Regions from separate parts of the Bacillus sp. 0209A genome, predicted to be linked through region 2. Evidence: predicted binding sites of a transcription regulator. Region 2 holds the regulator's gene; the other holds the start of a gene.

Region 1 (7,395 bases), on a different contig from region 2:
TGGACAGTTTACATATAGATGGCGGATTATGCGGTATCGTACCGCGAAACACGTCTGCAAATATTTGCGGAACAGCGTTTACAGTGGAATACAGAGACCCGAACGAAGAGGAACAGCAAGTTGCCAAAGCAGCCGATTTCATTGATGCGGCTGAAGAGGATTCAGTCGTTATTCTTGCTAATAACGGCCGTGCGGATTGTACCGTATGGGGCAACATTTTAACTCAATTGGCTATTCAAAAGAAAATCGCGGGCACTGTAATAGATGGTGCTTGCCGTGATATTGATTATATTCGAGAAACGGAGTACGCCATGTTCAGTAAATCTGTCTATATGAAAACGGGAAAAGGCCGAACGAAAAAAACAGCCCATCAGGTGCCCGTCACGATCAGCGGTACGGTCATTCAGCCGAACGATTTTGTTCGCGCGGACCAAAATGGAGTGATCGTCATTCCCCAAGACGTTGCCGAAGAAGTCATCAAGCGTTCCAGAGCCATTGAAGAAACGGAAGAAAAAATCAAAGAAGCCGTTTCTCGAGGCATACATTTAAAAGAAGCGCGTGAAATGTATAACTATCATCGCCCTTGGGAGAATGAAGTGACAGCCAAATGAAGCTTGAGCGATTTTTAGATCTTCATGTCCACGCATGGCCTGATACGTACAATAGAAGATATACGATTTTTAATCTGGGTGAAGAATTAAAAGCGAACAATGGTGCAGCCGTTATGAAAAGCCATTTGATGGCCACAACGCCGCTTGCGCATGCGGCCCGGGAGATGGGTCTTCCGCTCTTTGGGTCTATTACATTGAACCAGTATAACGGCGGTATCAACCGTGCGGTGGTTGAAGCAGCGATTGCTGCAAACGGCCCGGATCATTCTTCAATGATGATTTGGTTTCCCACTTTGACCATACCGTCAAACAAACCAAAAACAAAACAAACAACATCTCACCCGGTTTTAGCTGAACATACAGTGAAATATGAAAGGGTCAGCGAAAACGGAAAATTGCGTCAAGAAACAAAGGAAGTCATTCAAACAGCATCGGCGTTTAACATTCCATTAGCGACAGGCCACTCCTCAAAAGAAGAAGTGTATATGCTAATTGAAGAAACAGAAAAGCAAAAATGTAAGCTGATGATTACTCACCCGTTTTACCAGTGCACGAATTTTACAATGGCTGAGGTCATCGACATGCTGTCTTCTTCAAAAAACGTCTATGTTGAATTTGCTGTTTTAATGAGCAAAATCGGTTACGATCGGCACGAGGATTTAGTTGAAGTGCTGAAAACATGGGGAACAGATCGCATATGCGTATCGACGGATTTCGGTCAGTTAAAGAATGGGACAGTGACTGAGGCATATACGGAATATGTGACAGAGGTAAAAAAAGCTGCTGAAGCAAACGGATTTGATTTCAATCAAAAAATCGCTGATGAGATTTGTTATTTGAACCCAACTGCTTTTTTAGGCGTGAAATAAAGATGAGCCCTTCCGTTTCGGGAAGGGCTCATCTTTTTCGGTTATCCATTTTCCTTCAGCTGCTGATGCGCTGTGAATAATGACGGGTATGTCAGCACACTTAAGATCACACATGTCAGTGCGGCTGACGCCATCGTTGTAAATACGATTAAGAGCTGAAAGCGTACCGCCTGAATCGGGTCCGCGCCCGCTAAAATCTGCCCGGTCATCATGCCTGGAAGCTGAACAAGCCCCAGCGTTTTCTGGCTTTCCAGCGTCGGGATCATACTCATTTTCATCGCTGAAGTAAGAATACGCTGTATGGATTGCTTCGGTGTGCCCCCAAGAGACAGTATCAATTGTATCTCTTCTTTGCGAACGCCGATTTCTGAGCTAAGCCGGTTTAAAAACAGACTTGCGAGCACCATCGAATTTCCGATGACCATCCCGCTGATCGGAATGACATATCGAGCGGTAAGCGGAATGATGTGAAGAGACAGCAAAATTCCCTGCGTCACAATTTCTACAATCGCTAACGCTGCGAACACTCTCCAAAACGAACCAACTGTATTTTTCTTTCGTTTGATGACATTTTGCGCCGCCACTGCCAGCATTAACAGCACCATCAGCAAAATAAACACAGGGTGGTCTCCGCGGAAAATCAGCGACAGTACATAACCGATGACAAGCAGCTGTACCGCGGCCCGGATCGTGGCGATGATCATGTCTTTTTCAACGCCGGCTTTAAAGGATTTTGATAAAAACAAGGCGATCAAAACAAAGATCATCGTTAAAGAGAGGGAAAGGTAATCCATTACCGGGTGCCTCCCTTCAAAAATTCTTTGGCTGCTTCATGCTGCGGATCGGAGAAAAAGGTTTCGGCTGCTGCGATTTCTAGAAGCCGGCCATCCGCCATAAACCAAATGGTATCGGCAACTCGTTTTGCTTGCTCCATATTATGAGTCACCCACATGACTGTCCATTTTTTCTCTTGATGCTGACGTTTGATCAGTTCTTCAATCTCAAGAGCAGAAACCGGGTCCAAGGCCGATGTGATTTCGTCCAGCAATAGAATAGAGGAAGGATTAGTGAGCGTTCTGGCTAGTGACAGCCGTTGCCGCTGCCCGCCCGATAAATCCTTGGCGCTTCTGTCTAACAGCTCTGGCGGGAGCCCTGTAAGAGAAGCGAGCTCTTCAGGGGAGTACAGCTGGGATTGATGCAGCCTTTGGACCAGACTTAGATTATCTCGCACTGTCCCGTCGAGGACGGGGGCTGATTGAAACGCGAGGGCTGCCGTTCGCCTTAGCTCATTGACATTCCAATGCCTGACTTCCTTTCCGTATATGTTTACTTCGCCGCTATCAGGCGTTCTCATTAAATTGCACATGGACAGGAGAGTGCTTTTGCCTGAACCGGAAGGGCCTAAAACGGCTGCGATGACGCCCTGTTGAATGTCTCCGGTGACATCTTGCAACACATCAGAGGTTTGTCCATCTTGTTCATAGCTTTTTCTAACTGATCTGAAGGAGATGGCTGGCTTGTTTTGTGTTTGATTGTTTGCTTCCATTACAATAATCACCTTTCAGTAAAGTAGGCTGATACTATATGTAAATATAACGTGAAACAGATATCTTTTGGGATAGCAATAATAAAAGAGAACAGGTTTTCACCCATTCTCCGGCAGATGCTACGCGGTCAGATTTGACTGTGTTTTCTTTTTCAGTTTTCCCGGTTGTGAAGCAAAGGTGTGCAATACCATCCCCGCCATAATAATGAATAAACCGGCAAATGATAATAGGGATGGGAAAACGCCTGACAGCAGAACAATTTCACCAAGCAGCGCGAAAATCACTTCACCGGATTGGGTTGCTTCAACGGCCGCGAGCTTTTGCGGATTGTTTCTTACCATATCAGTTGCCCAGAAAAATAAAACGGTGGCAATGACGCCTGAGCTGACGGCCACGATGAAGGATTGAACGGTTTGCCCCGCTGTCGGAAGGCCGTCTGACCACCAGCCGTAAGCTGCTGCTATAAGCCAGAACGGAAGGCTAGCCAAGGTCATTCCCAGCACACGCTGAAATGTATCAAGCCGGCCTCCGTATTCCTCGAGCATCCTCCGGTTCCCTAACGGATAGGCAAAAGCCGCAATGACAACCGGCAGCACACTGAAAAGCAGTGTCTTCCCAGAAAGCGATTCTGCATGCTGAAGCTGAATGAGCGCCGCTCCGATCAGAATGATCACGGACGTGCCAAGTGAAACAAGGGGAATCTTTTGCCGAACGAGCTGCGGGCCTCCCGGCATATCTTTTTTGACATAAAAAAGTGGAGATAGGAGCACACCGGCTACAATGGTGATTTGCCAAGTTCCGGCTACAAGCCACCCGGGACCGTATGCGGCCGCAAATGTGATCGGCGCGTAAAAAAGCACGAAGCCGACAAAGCTCCATTTGATCCAAAAAAACGGCTTTTTCCGCATTTCTTGTAAGAGAGGGGCGAATGTCCCTCTTATGATGACAATCAAACATAAAAACGGCACCATAAAAATAAAGCGCAGCGAAGAGCTCCAAAGCCAGCTGCCTCCGGATAATTCCATCGCTCTGTTTAAAATAAAGGTAACGGCGAAAAAGAGTGAAGCCAATATTCCGATAACGATTGCTTTCATGATATCCCTCATTCTGGCATTATTTTTTATACTATACTATTCGGTATCGCCCAGATCAATGGATTCGTGAGAAAACAAACATGTTTTACAAACCGCTATGTGTGGAAGACAAAAAATGGAGGTGGCATTGATGGAAGCAGAGACACAGACGTATTTCTTTCAGGATGACGGCAGGATTCCGAATCACCCTGATTTTCCGCTTATTGTGTATCAAAACGCACTCAAGGACACCGGTCGGGCAGAGCAGATGGTCAATCGGCATGGCTGGTCAAACAGCTGGTCAGGGAGTGTTTTTCCATACCATCACTATCACAGCAATACGCATGAAGTCCTGATTGCAGTCCGGGGAGAGGCTGTGATTCAATTTGGGGGAGAAAAAGGGGCCGCCATTCCTATCAAATCGGGCGACGCAGTCGTGATTCCAGCCGGAGTCGGCCATAAAAAGCTAAGCGCAAGCTCCGATTTTACCGTCATTGGCGCTTATCCGGGAGGCGTTCAGTATGATATGAAGACGGGAGAGCCAAGTGAAAGAGAGGAAGCGATGAAACAGATCAAGCAGGTGTCATTGCCGGAGAACGACCCGATCACAGGAAAAAAAGCGCCTCTTTTAAAAATATGGGTAAAGTGAAGGGGAGAAAATTGCCGGATTGTCAATAACTAGTGCCGCAGAAACGTTATGACACGGGCTCCATCTAAATTAATTTCATAATCGAAGCAATTCACGTTCAAATTTTGTTCAAAAAGTGTTATCATATAGAAGGTAATCGAATTGGAGTTTTTTGTGTTTGCTATTTTCAGAGAGAGTAAAGGATTTTTGACTTATTCAATTGTTTATTTTTGAGATAAAAATAATACTGAATATGGCAAGATGAAAAACTGGGTAGTAAACATTTATTTTTGTAAATGATTGTGCATGAATTCACAATCCTTATTCTTATGCTTTCAAGTATGAGATCAGGGAGAGGCACTACCCTTTCCAAAAAAATCTGCAAACTGCTTATAGTAAAGGAGAATTGGATATGCCAGAAACAATCGATCAAACAAATGCGTCTGTCAGCCAAAGCCAGCAAGATCTTATTGATCAGCTGTTAAAGCCAGAAGTTCAAGAATCACTGACTGTTTTAGTTGACCAGCTTCCAAAGCTGACTGAGTTAGTGAATATTTTAACGAAGTCTTATGATTTCGCTCAGTCTGTAGCAACTGACGAAGTGTTAAAAAGCGACACTGTCAGTGCGATCACTGAAATGCTTGAGCCTGTAAAAGAAACAGCGAAAGAAGTGGCTGCGACTGCAATCGAAGCGAAAGACCGCGCTGATGCAAGCAGTGAAACGATTGGTCTATTCGGCCTGTTACGCATGCTGAAAGATCCTCAAGCTCAAAAGCTGTTCCGTTTTGCTAACAGCTACCTTGAAGTCATGAACGAACGCGAAAACCAAAAATAATCTCAGATTCAAATTGATATAAAGGACGGAGGATATACGATGTCAAAACATATTGTCATTCTAGGCGCTGGTTATGGCGGAGTTCTTTCTGCTCTAACAGTTCGCAAACATTACACAAAAGAACAAGCAAAAGTGACAGTGGTAAACAAATACCCAACTCACCAAATCATTACGGAATTACACCGTCTTGCAGCAGGAAACGTGTCTGAAAAAGCGATTGCAATGCCATTAGAAAAACTTTTCAAAGGTAAAGACATTGACCTTAAAATTGCGGAAGTAAGCTCTTTCTCTGTTGATAAAAAAGAAGTAGCGCTTGCTGACGGTTCTGCATTATCTTACGATGCGCTTGTTGTAGGTCTTGGTTCTGTAACAGCTTACTTCGGCATCCCGGGTCTTGAAGAAAACAGCATGGTATTGAAATCTGCTGCCGATGCGAACAAAGTCTTCCAGCATGTTGAAGATCGTGTGCGCGAGTACGCTCAAACGAAAAACGAAGCTGATGCAACAATCCTTATCGGCGGAGGCGGCTTAACAGGTGTTGAGCTTGTCGGTGAGCTTGCTGACATCATGCCGAACCTTACGAAAAAATACGGCGTAGACCATAAAGAAATCAAATTGAAACTGGTTGAAGCAGGTCCGAAAATCCTTCCTGTTCTTCCGGATGATCTGATCGAACGCGCGACTGCAAGCCTTGAAAAACGCGGCGTTGAGTTCTTAACAGGTCTTCCTGTTACAAATGTGGAAGGTAACGTGATTGATCTGAAAGACGGATCTAAAGTTGTTGCCAACACATTTGTTTGGACTGGCGGCGTACAAGGCAACCCATTAGTCGGTGAATCAGGTCTTGAAGTGAACCGCGGACGCGCGACAGTAAATGACTTCCTGCAATCTACATCTCATGAAGATGTATTCGTTGCCGGAGACAGCGCAGTTTACTTCGCTCCAGACGGCCGCCCATACCCGCCGACTGCACAAATCGCATGGCAAATGGGTGAGCTGATCGGTTACAACCTATTCGCTTACTTAGAAGGCAAAACGCTTGAAACATTCAATCCAGTAAACTCTGGTACACTTGCAAGCCTTGGACGCAAAGACGCGGTTGCCATCATTGGTGAAAATTCTACACCGCTTAAAGGTCTTCCTGCTTCCTTGATGAAAGAAGCAAGTAACGTACGCTACTTAACACATATTAAAGGACTTTTCAGTCTGGCTTACTAATCTTATCTTAAAGAATCGACATTGCAGGAAGCGTTCCTCACGGAGTGTTTTCCGGCGATGTCTTTTTTTTCACTTGTTTGCTAACGTTAACATTTCATTTTCAAAAAGAGATTGATCGCAGAGGAATATAAAGGTAAAATAAAGCTAAATCAAAATGTTCACGTTAACATTTTGAAATCGAATGAAAGACGGTGAGGACATGGAACCCTTTATGGGCGACAATTTTTTGCTGAAAAATGAAACCGCTGTCAGCCTCTATCACAATTATGCGAAAGACATGCCGATTATTGATTACCACTGCCACTTAAGCCCGAAAGAAATCTATGAAAATAAGACATTTCAAAACATAACGGAAGCCTGGCTGTATGGAGACCATTACAAATGGCGCGTCATGAGAGCCAATGGAATTGATGAGACATACATTACCGGCGATGCGTCTGATGAGGAGAAATTTACGGCTTGGGCGAAAACTGTGCCGATGGCGATCGGCAATCCGCTCTACAATTGGGCTCACTTAGAACTGCAGCGCTTTTTTGGGATTTATGAGATTTTTAATGAGCAATCCGCGCCGGCTATATGGAAACGGACGAATGAACTGCTCCAAGGAGAGGGCT
Region 2 (7,395 bases):
GAGGAGATAAGTGGACATGACAATATTAGCAATTGATACATCAAATTATACGTTGGGCATTGCGCTGCTTCGAGAAGACACCGTCATAGCAGAACACATTACATATTTGAAAAAGAACCACTCTGTAAGAGCGATGCCTGCTGTTCATTCATTACTGAAGGATTGTGAGATGACACCGCAGGATCTTTCTAAAATTGTGGTTGCGAAAGGACCTGGTTCATACACAGGAGTCAGGATTGGCGTGACGCTCGCAAAAACGCTTGCCTGGTCTTTACACATTCCGATTACTGCTGTATCAAGCCTTGAGGCGCTTGCGGCAAATGGACGGCATTTTGACGGGCTGATCAGCCCTATCTTTGATGCCAGACGTGGACAGGTGTATACAGGTCTGTATGAATACAAAAACGGGCTTTTGGTTCAAGTTGTTCCTGATCAAAATGTGATGCTGGCCGATTGGCTGGAGATGCTAAAAGAAAAAGAACGCCCTGTTTTGTTTTTAGGTCATGATACTTCCATTCACAAGCAGATGATAGAGGATGTGCTTGGACCAAAAGGAATCATTGGAGCTGCTGCTCAGCATAACCCGCGTCCTTCAGAATTGGGTTTTCTAGGGGCGGAAAAAGAAGCAGCTGATGTTCACGGCCTTGTCCCGGAATACTTGCGGCTGGCGGAAGCTGAAGCGAAATGGATTGAAAGTCAAAAGTAGGGTGATAGGATGAAAACAAAAGCAGCGGTTAGAAACATGCGGCATGATGATATTGATCACGTATACGAAATCGAAACATCCTCCTTTACGTCTCCGTGGACAAAGGATTCGTTTTACCATGAGCTGATGGAAAATCCGTATGCTCATTATCTCGTGATTGAAAAGAACGGCCATGTTGCTGGGTATTGCGGGATTTGGATTGTGATGGACGATGCGCAAATTACGAATATCGCGATCAAACCGGAGTATCGCGGCCAGTCTTTAGGAGAAACGCTTTTTCGCTCAGCGATGGAACTGTGCAAAGAAAAAGACGCAAGGCGGCTTTCGCTTGAAGTGAGGGTTTCTAATCATCCTGCTCAAGGTTTATATAAAAAGTTCGGGATGCAGCCCGGCGGAATAAGAAAGAACTATTATACTGATAACGGGGAAGATGCGTTAATTATGTGGGTGACGATAAATGAGTGAGCAAAAAGAGACTTACGTATTAGGAATTGAAACAAGCTGTGATGAAACGGCGGCAGCAATTGTGAAAAACGGTAAAGAAATCATTTCGAACGTAGTGGCCTCTCAAATTGAAAGCCATAAGCGCTTTGGAGGCGTTGTTCCGGAAATTGCTTCAAGACATCATGTTGAGCAGATTACTTTGGTCATAGAAGAGGCTTTTCGTAAAGCTGACATGACGTATAGTGATATTGACGCGATTGCAGTAACTGAAGGTCCGGGATTGGTGGGAGCGCTTCTTATCGGAGTGAACGCTGCTAAAGCATTGAGCTTTGCGCATAACATTCCGTTAATTGGCATCCATCATATAGCCGGTCATATATACGCGAATCGTCTTGTAGAAGAGATCGTGTTTCCGGCATTGGCATTGGTCGTTTCAGGGGGCCATACGGAATTGGTCTATATGAAGGAACACGGATCATTTGAAGTCATTGGGGAAACGCTCGATGATGCAGCGGGTGAAGCTTATGACAAGGTGGCGCGAACAATGGGACTGCCGTATCCGGGCGGACCGCAAATTGATAAGCTTGCTGAAAAAGGGAATGGCAATATTCCGCTTCCTCGGGCATGGCTTGAAGAAGGCTCTTACAATTTCAGCTTCAGCGGGTTGAAGTCTGCCGTGATTAATACGCTTCATAATGCGTCTCAAAAAGGACAGGAGATTGCTCCGGAAGATTTGTCTGCCAGTTTCCAAAATAGCGTAATTGATGTCTTGGTGACGAAAACGGTGCGTGCGGCAAAGGAATATGGTGTTAAACAGGTCCTTTTAGCTGGTGGAGTAGCTGCAAACAGAGGACTCAGAGCAGCACTAGAAAAGGAATTTGCACAGCATGAAGGTATTGCGCTTGTCATTCCTCCGTTAGCGTTGTGTACGGATAATGCTGCGATGATTGCTGCGGCTGGTACCATTGCTTTTGAGAAGGGGATTCGCGGTTCATATGATATGAATGGCCAGCCTGGCCTTGAATTGACTTCTTATCAAAGTCTCACGATATAATGGCGTGAGGCTTTTTATCTTTTATTAACAGATAATTCTCAATTTATCCACATGTCTGTGAGTAATTATGGAGATATAGATGGATAAAGGGCTGAAGACACTGTTAATAAAGTGGATAAATTCAGAATATTTTGTGGATAATGTGTATAAAGCGCTTACTTTGTTTGCCTAAAAGGTTATTTTCTGTGGATAAAAAGCACCTCAAAAAAGAGGTGCTTGACTTTTTTTAAGCTTCTTCTGTGGATAGTTCTTCCCATTCGGATAAAAGAATCTCCAGCTCCTGATTGAGTTTCTCGTTTTCTGCATGGATGTCTTGTACCTTTTCGTGATCTTTAAAGACTTCCGGGTCACAAAGCAATTCATCATTGCGGCTGATGTTTTCTTCAATGGTTTGAACAGTGGTTTCAATTTCTTCAATCCGCCGGAGCCGTTGGCGTTCTTTCTTTTTCCATTCTTTTTCTTCTTCGTAGGAACGTTTGGAGTCAGACTTTACCGTGGCGGGCGTTTTTTCTGTTTCCTCTTGCTGATTCATTTTCTCCAGTTCAAGCTGTTCTGTTTTTTTCTCCGTATAATAATCGTAATCGCCCAGATATTCTTCTATATGGTTTGAAGATAGCTCCAAGACTCTTGTGGCGATTCTGTTAATAAAATACCTGTCATGTGAGACAAATAACAATGTGCCTGGATAATCAATCAGCGCGTTTTCGAGAACTTCTTTGCTATCTAAGTCCAGATGGTTTGTCGGTTCATCAAGGATGAGAAAATTCGCTTTTTGAAGCATCAGCTTAGCAAGGGCCACTCTTGCTTTTTCACCCCCGCTCAGTGAATGCACGGGTTTCAATACATCATCTCCGGAAAACAAGAAGTTCCCGAGACAAGTTCTGATTTCTTTTTCCGGAAGCCCGGGGTACTCATCCCACAGCTCATCAAGGACACGTTTGGAGGAAGTCAGCTCAGCCTGCTCCTGATCATAGTAGCCGACACTGACATTCGAGCCGTATGAGATCGTTCCTTGATCTGGCTTCAGGGTGTCCATTAATGTTTTCAGCAATGTCGATTTACCGATCCCGTTTGGGCCGACAAGCGCGGCGCTTTCTCCTCTTGTGAGCATGAAAGACACTTCTTTTAAAAGCGGCGGCTGGTTTTCATAGCTGATTGTGAGATCTTGAACACGCAGGACTTCGTTTCCGCTCTGTTTTGTAATATCAAAATGAAAGTTTGCGGATTTTTCATCGCCGAGCGGTTTTGCCTTGACTTCCATTCGGTCAAGCTGCTTTCGGCGGCTTTGCGCTCTTTTTGTGGTAGAGGCTCTTGCCAGATTTCGGTCTACGAAGTCCTGGAGCTTTGCGATTTCATCCTGCTGCTTTTCATACACTTTAAGATCTTTTTCATATTGCACGGCTTTTTGGTCGAGATAAGCGCTGTAGTTGCCGTGATACTTTTTACTTTCCGCTCTAGATACCTCGTATACTTGGTTTACCACTTTGTCCAAAAAGTAGCGGTCATGAGAAACGATGAGAATGGCGCCTGAATAGCCCTGCAAATAATGTTCAAGCCAGGTTAGTGTATCAATATCGAGATGGTTTGTCGGCTCATCAAGAATGAGCAAATCAGGCTGTGTTAACAGAAGCTTGCCTAGGGCCAGTCTTGTTTTCTGGCCTCCGCTGAGGCTTTGCACCTGTGTAGAATCGTCAAAATGGCTGAAGCCGAGGCCATGCAGCACAGATCTGACATCCGCTTCATATTGATAGCCGCCTTTATCTTTGAAATCCTGCTGAAGCCGGTCATAGGTTTTCATGATGCTTTCCAATTCATCGGGATCAGCTGCCGCCATTTTTTCTTCCATAGCCCGCATTTCCTTTTCCATTGCTTTTAAGTGGTCAAAAACAGTCAGCAGCTCTTCTTTTATGGTAAGCTTAGAATCCAAGCCCGTATGCTGGGCGAGATATCCCATTGTAATATCTTTCGGTTTAATGACTTCGCCCTTTTCGTATGATAGCTGGCCTGCGATAATTTTAAGCAACGTAGATTTTCCCGCACCATTTCTACCTACAATGGCGATGCGATCACGATTTCTGACTTCCAGCTTTATATTGTTTAAAATAGTATCAGCACCAAATGATTTGGACAGCTGATTAACTTGTAAGATCATCATATTATTTCACCTCTGCTATAATAAGTTAAGTGTAGCTTATGAATCAGAAGTCAGCAAACAATACATTGGCCGAATAAGACATAGAGAAGAAAATAGTGTATGATCTTTTTAAGGAGAGTTTTAATATGAATGGATTTTCTCATTTTAATGAACAGGGAAGAGCCCAGATGGTGGATATAAGCGAAAAATCTTCGACTGTCCGTACTGCGGCGGCTGTTTCAAGCGTACACATGAAGAATGAAGTGTACGAGAAAATACAAAGTCACGATATCGGCAAAGGAGATGTACTGGCTGTTGCACAAGTGGCAGGCATTATGGCGGCAAAGCAAACGTCCAATATCATTCCGATGTGCCATCCGCTTTCACTGAGCGGAGTAGATATATCGTTCGACTGGAAAATAAAAGAAAAAGAAGTTATACTTCATATAAAAGCACAGGTCAAGACGAAAGGGAGTACAGGTGTGGAAATGGAAGCGCTCACTTCTGCATCGGTGTGCGCTCTTACCGTTTACGATATGTGCAAGGCCCTTGATAAGGGGATGGTCATCGGCCCTACTTTCTTGCTGGAAAAGACAGGCGGGAAAAACGGTGACTTTAAAAGAGAACTATCCGAGTATAATTTGGAGGACCAAAAATGAATAAGGATCAATCAAAAATTCCGCAGGCGACGGCAAAAAGGCTGCCGCTTTACTATCGCTTTTTAAAGAATCTGCATGCGTCAGGAAAACAGCGTGTATCTTCCGCTGAACTCAGTGATGCCGTAAAGGTTGATTCTGCCACGATTCGCAGGGATTTTTCCTATTTTGGAGCTCTTGGCAAAAAAGGATATGGATATAACGTGGATTATTTGCTGTCTTTTTTCCGCAAAACGCTTGATCAGGATGAGATGACAGACGTCATCTTGATTGGTGTCGGGAACTTGGGAACGGCATTTCTTCACTATAATTTCACAAAAAATAATAACACAAAAATTTCTATGGCTTTTGATATAAATGAGAGTAAAATAGGAACTGAGGTAGGCGGCGTGCCCGTCTATAACCTTAATGACCTTGAACAGTACGTAAAAAATGAATCAGTTGCCATTCTAACAGTGCCAGCAGTTGCTGCTCAGCCTATTACAGACAGATTAGTCGCGTTAGGAATCAAGGGTATTCTTAACTTTACGCCGGCCCGCTTGAATGTGCCGGAACACATTCGAATTCATCATATAGATTTAGCTGTAGAGCTTCAATCACTGGTTTATTTCTTGAAGCATTATTCAGTTTTGGAGGAAATCGAATAGAGGGAAAGGAGGAGCCCACATATGCCGATCGGTCCTGGAAGCCTTGCTGTTATCGCAATCGTTGCTTTAATTATCTTCGGTCCTAAAAAGCTGCCTGAACTGGGGAAAGCAGCGGGAGACACACTTCGTGAATTCAAAAACGCTACTAAAGGATTAACGAGTGATGAAGAGGAAAAAAAGAAAGAAGATCAGTAGGTTAGGGTGACACGAATGAATGTGAATCAAATGTCGCTGCTGGAGCATATTGCTGAGCTTCGAAAACGATTGCTGGTTGTGGCGCTGGCGTTTGTCGTTTTTTTTATCGCGGGATTTTTCTTAGCGAAGCCGATTATTGTGTATCTGCAAAAAACAGATGAAGCGAAGGAGCTTACGCTTAACGCGTTTAACCTGACAGATCCGCTTTTTGTGTTTATGCAGTTTGCGTTTATCATCGGCATTGTTCTGACCTCCCCGGTTATTCTTTATCAGCTTTGGGCTTTTGTAAGTCCAGGCCTCTATGAGAAAGAGCGAAGAGTAACGCTCGGTTACATTCCGATCTCTGTTTTGTTGTTTTTAGCGGGCTTATCTTTTTCGTATTATATTTTATTTCCTTTTGTTGTTGATTTTATGAAGCGAATCTCTCAGGACTTGAATGTCAATCAGGTGATCGGAATTAATGAGTATTTTCATTTTCTTCTGCAGCTGACAATTCCGTTCGGACTGTTGTTCCAAATGCCGGTCATTCTCATGTTTTTGACAAGGCTTGGAATTGTGACACCCATGTTCTTAGCGAAAATCAGAAAGTATGCGTATTTTGCGCTGCTTGTGATCGCTGCCCTGATTACTCCTCCTGAGCTTTTGTCTCATATGATGGTCACTGTTCCGCTGTTGATTTTATATGAAATCAGTATTTTTATATCGAGGGCCGCCTATCGGAAAGCACAGAAAAGCAGCGCTTCCGATCAGGACGTGTCTTCCGGGCAATAATAAAAAATCCATTTCTCATACGGAGAAATGGATTTTCTTTATTTCTGGTTCTTTTTGATTTTCAATGAAAAGGCGAACATCTTAAATGAAATGCTGATGTTGTAAGCGGCGAACACCATCAGCAGGATGGAGTAAAATGACCACATGCTGCCTGGCGAGCTTGCGGCAAGATAAGTAAAGATGCACCCTACGGCAAAATAGATCATTCCCCAAACTACCGGGTTTCTCATAGAAATAATCCTCCAATAATCAATTGCATTTGTGTGCTCTGCTGTTCAAGGTACTTCTGAACAGGTTCAAGCTGCATGATAACGACAAATGTATTCATCATGACATGGGCGAAAATCGGCACCCATATCCGTTTTGTCCTCGCATACAAGAAGGCAAAGGTAAAGCCCATAGCTGTATAAAGAAGAAGATGCTTCAAATCAGCGTGAACAATACCGAAAATAATCGAGCTGAGCAGTGCTGCAAAAAAGAAATTCGTTTTTTCGTAAAGCGCCCCGAAAATGATTTTTCTGAAGAGGATTTCTTCTAATATAGGCCCGACGATAGAAGAAACGATAATCATGAGCGGGACTGCCTGAATGACTTTAAGAATGGCTTGTGTATTTTCTGATTCTCTTCCGATGCCGAATATATAATATTCAATAGAGCCTGCTATTCCTTGAGAGAAAAGGGCAATGAAAAAACCGGCTATCGCCCAAAGGATAGAAAGCCCGACGGAGTCTTTCCGGCCGTTTCGCAACGTTGTCTTCGGAACCGTTCTCAGAATAAGCAGAACGACA

The links. Region 2 encodes Rex, which represses fermentation and respiration genes when NADH is low (regulators of the CRP and FNR family bind a similar motif). Its sites were predicted from a motif close to TTGTGAAATATTTCACAA; they were not measured.
Region 1: the regulator Rex is predicted to act here: its motif matches at 5,029-5,046, upstream of V6D44_RS03275 (DUF1641 domain-containing protein).

Annotation. Positions count from the first base shown of each region.
Region 1 is NZ_JBAIZV010000001.1:765,056-772,450, reverse strand. It holds gene V6D44_RS03305 (RraA family protein) at 1-611, shown strand, start outside; gene V6D44_RS03300 (DUF6282 family protein) at 608-1,480, shown strand; gene V6D44_RS03295 (ABC transporter permease) at 1,522-2,274, opposite strand; gene V6D44_RS03290 (ABC transporter ATP-binding protein) at 2,274-3,026, opposite strand; gene V6D44_RS03285 (DMT family transporter) at 3,147-4,121, opposite strand; gene V6D44_RS03280 (cupin domain-containing protein) at 4,252-4,749, shown strand; gene V6D44_RS03275 (DUF1641 domain-containing protein) at 5,141-5,563, shown strand; gene V6D44_RS03270 (NAD(P)/FAD-dependent oxidoreductase) at 5,603-6,781, shown strand; gene uxaC (glucuronate isomerase) at 6,981-7,395, shown strand, end outside.
Region 2 is NZ_JBAIZV010000004.1:342,686-350,080, reverse strand. It holds gene tsaE (tRNA (adenosine(37)-N6)-threonylcarbamoyltransferase complex ATPase subunit type 1 TsaE) at 1-36, shown strand, start outside; gene tsaB (tRNA (adenosine(37)-N6)-threonylcarbamoyltransferase complex dimerization subunit type 1 TsaB) at 17-706, shown strand; gene rimI (ribosomal protein S18-alanine N-acetyltransferase) at 716-1,171, shown strand; gene tsaD (tRNA (adenosine(37)-N6)-threonylcarbamoyltransferase complex transferase subunit TsaD) at 1,164-2,204, shown strand; gene V6D44_RS16780 (ABC-F family ATP-binding cassette domain-containing protein) at 2,431-4,359, opposite strand; gene moaC (cyclic pyranopterin monophosphate synthase MoaC) at 4,485-4,997, shown strand; gene V6D44_RS16770 (redox-sensing transcriptional repressor Rex) at 4,994-5,641, shown strand; gene tatAY (sec-independent protein translocase protein TatAY) at 5,663-5,836, shown strand; gene tatC (twin-arginine translocase subunit TatC) at 5,843-6,607, shown strand; gene V6D44_RS16755 (YdiK family protein) at 6,646-6,837, opposite strand; gene V6D44_RS16750 (CPBP family intramembrane glutamic endopeptidase) at 6,834-7,395, opposite strand, start outside.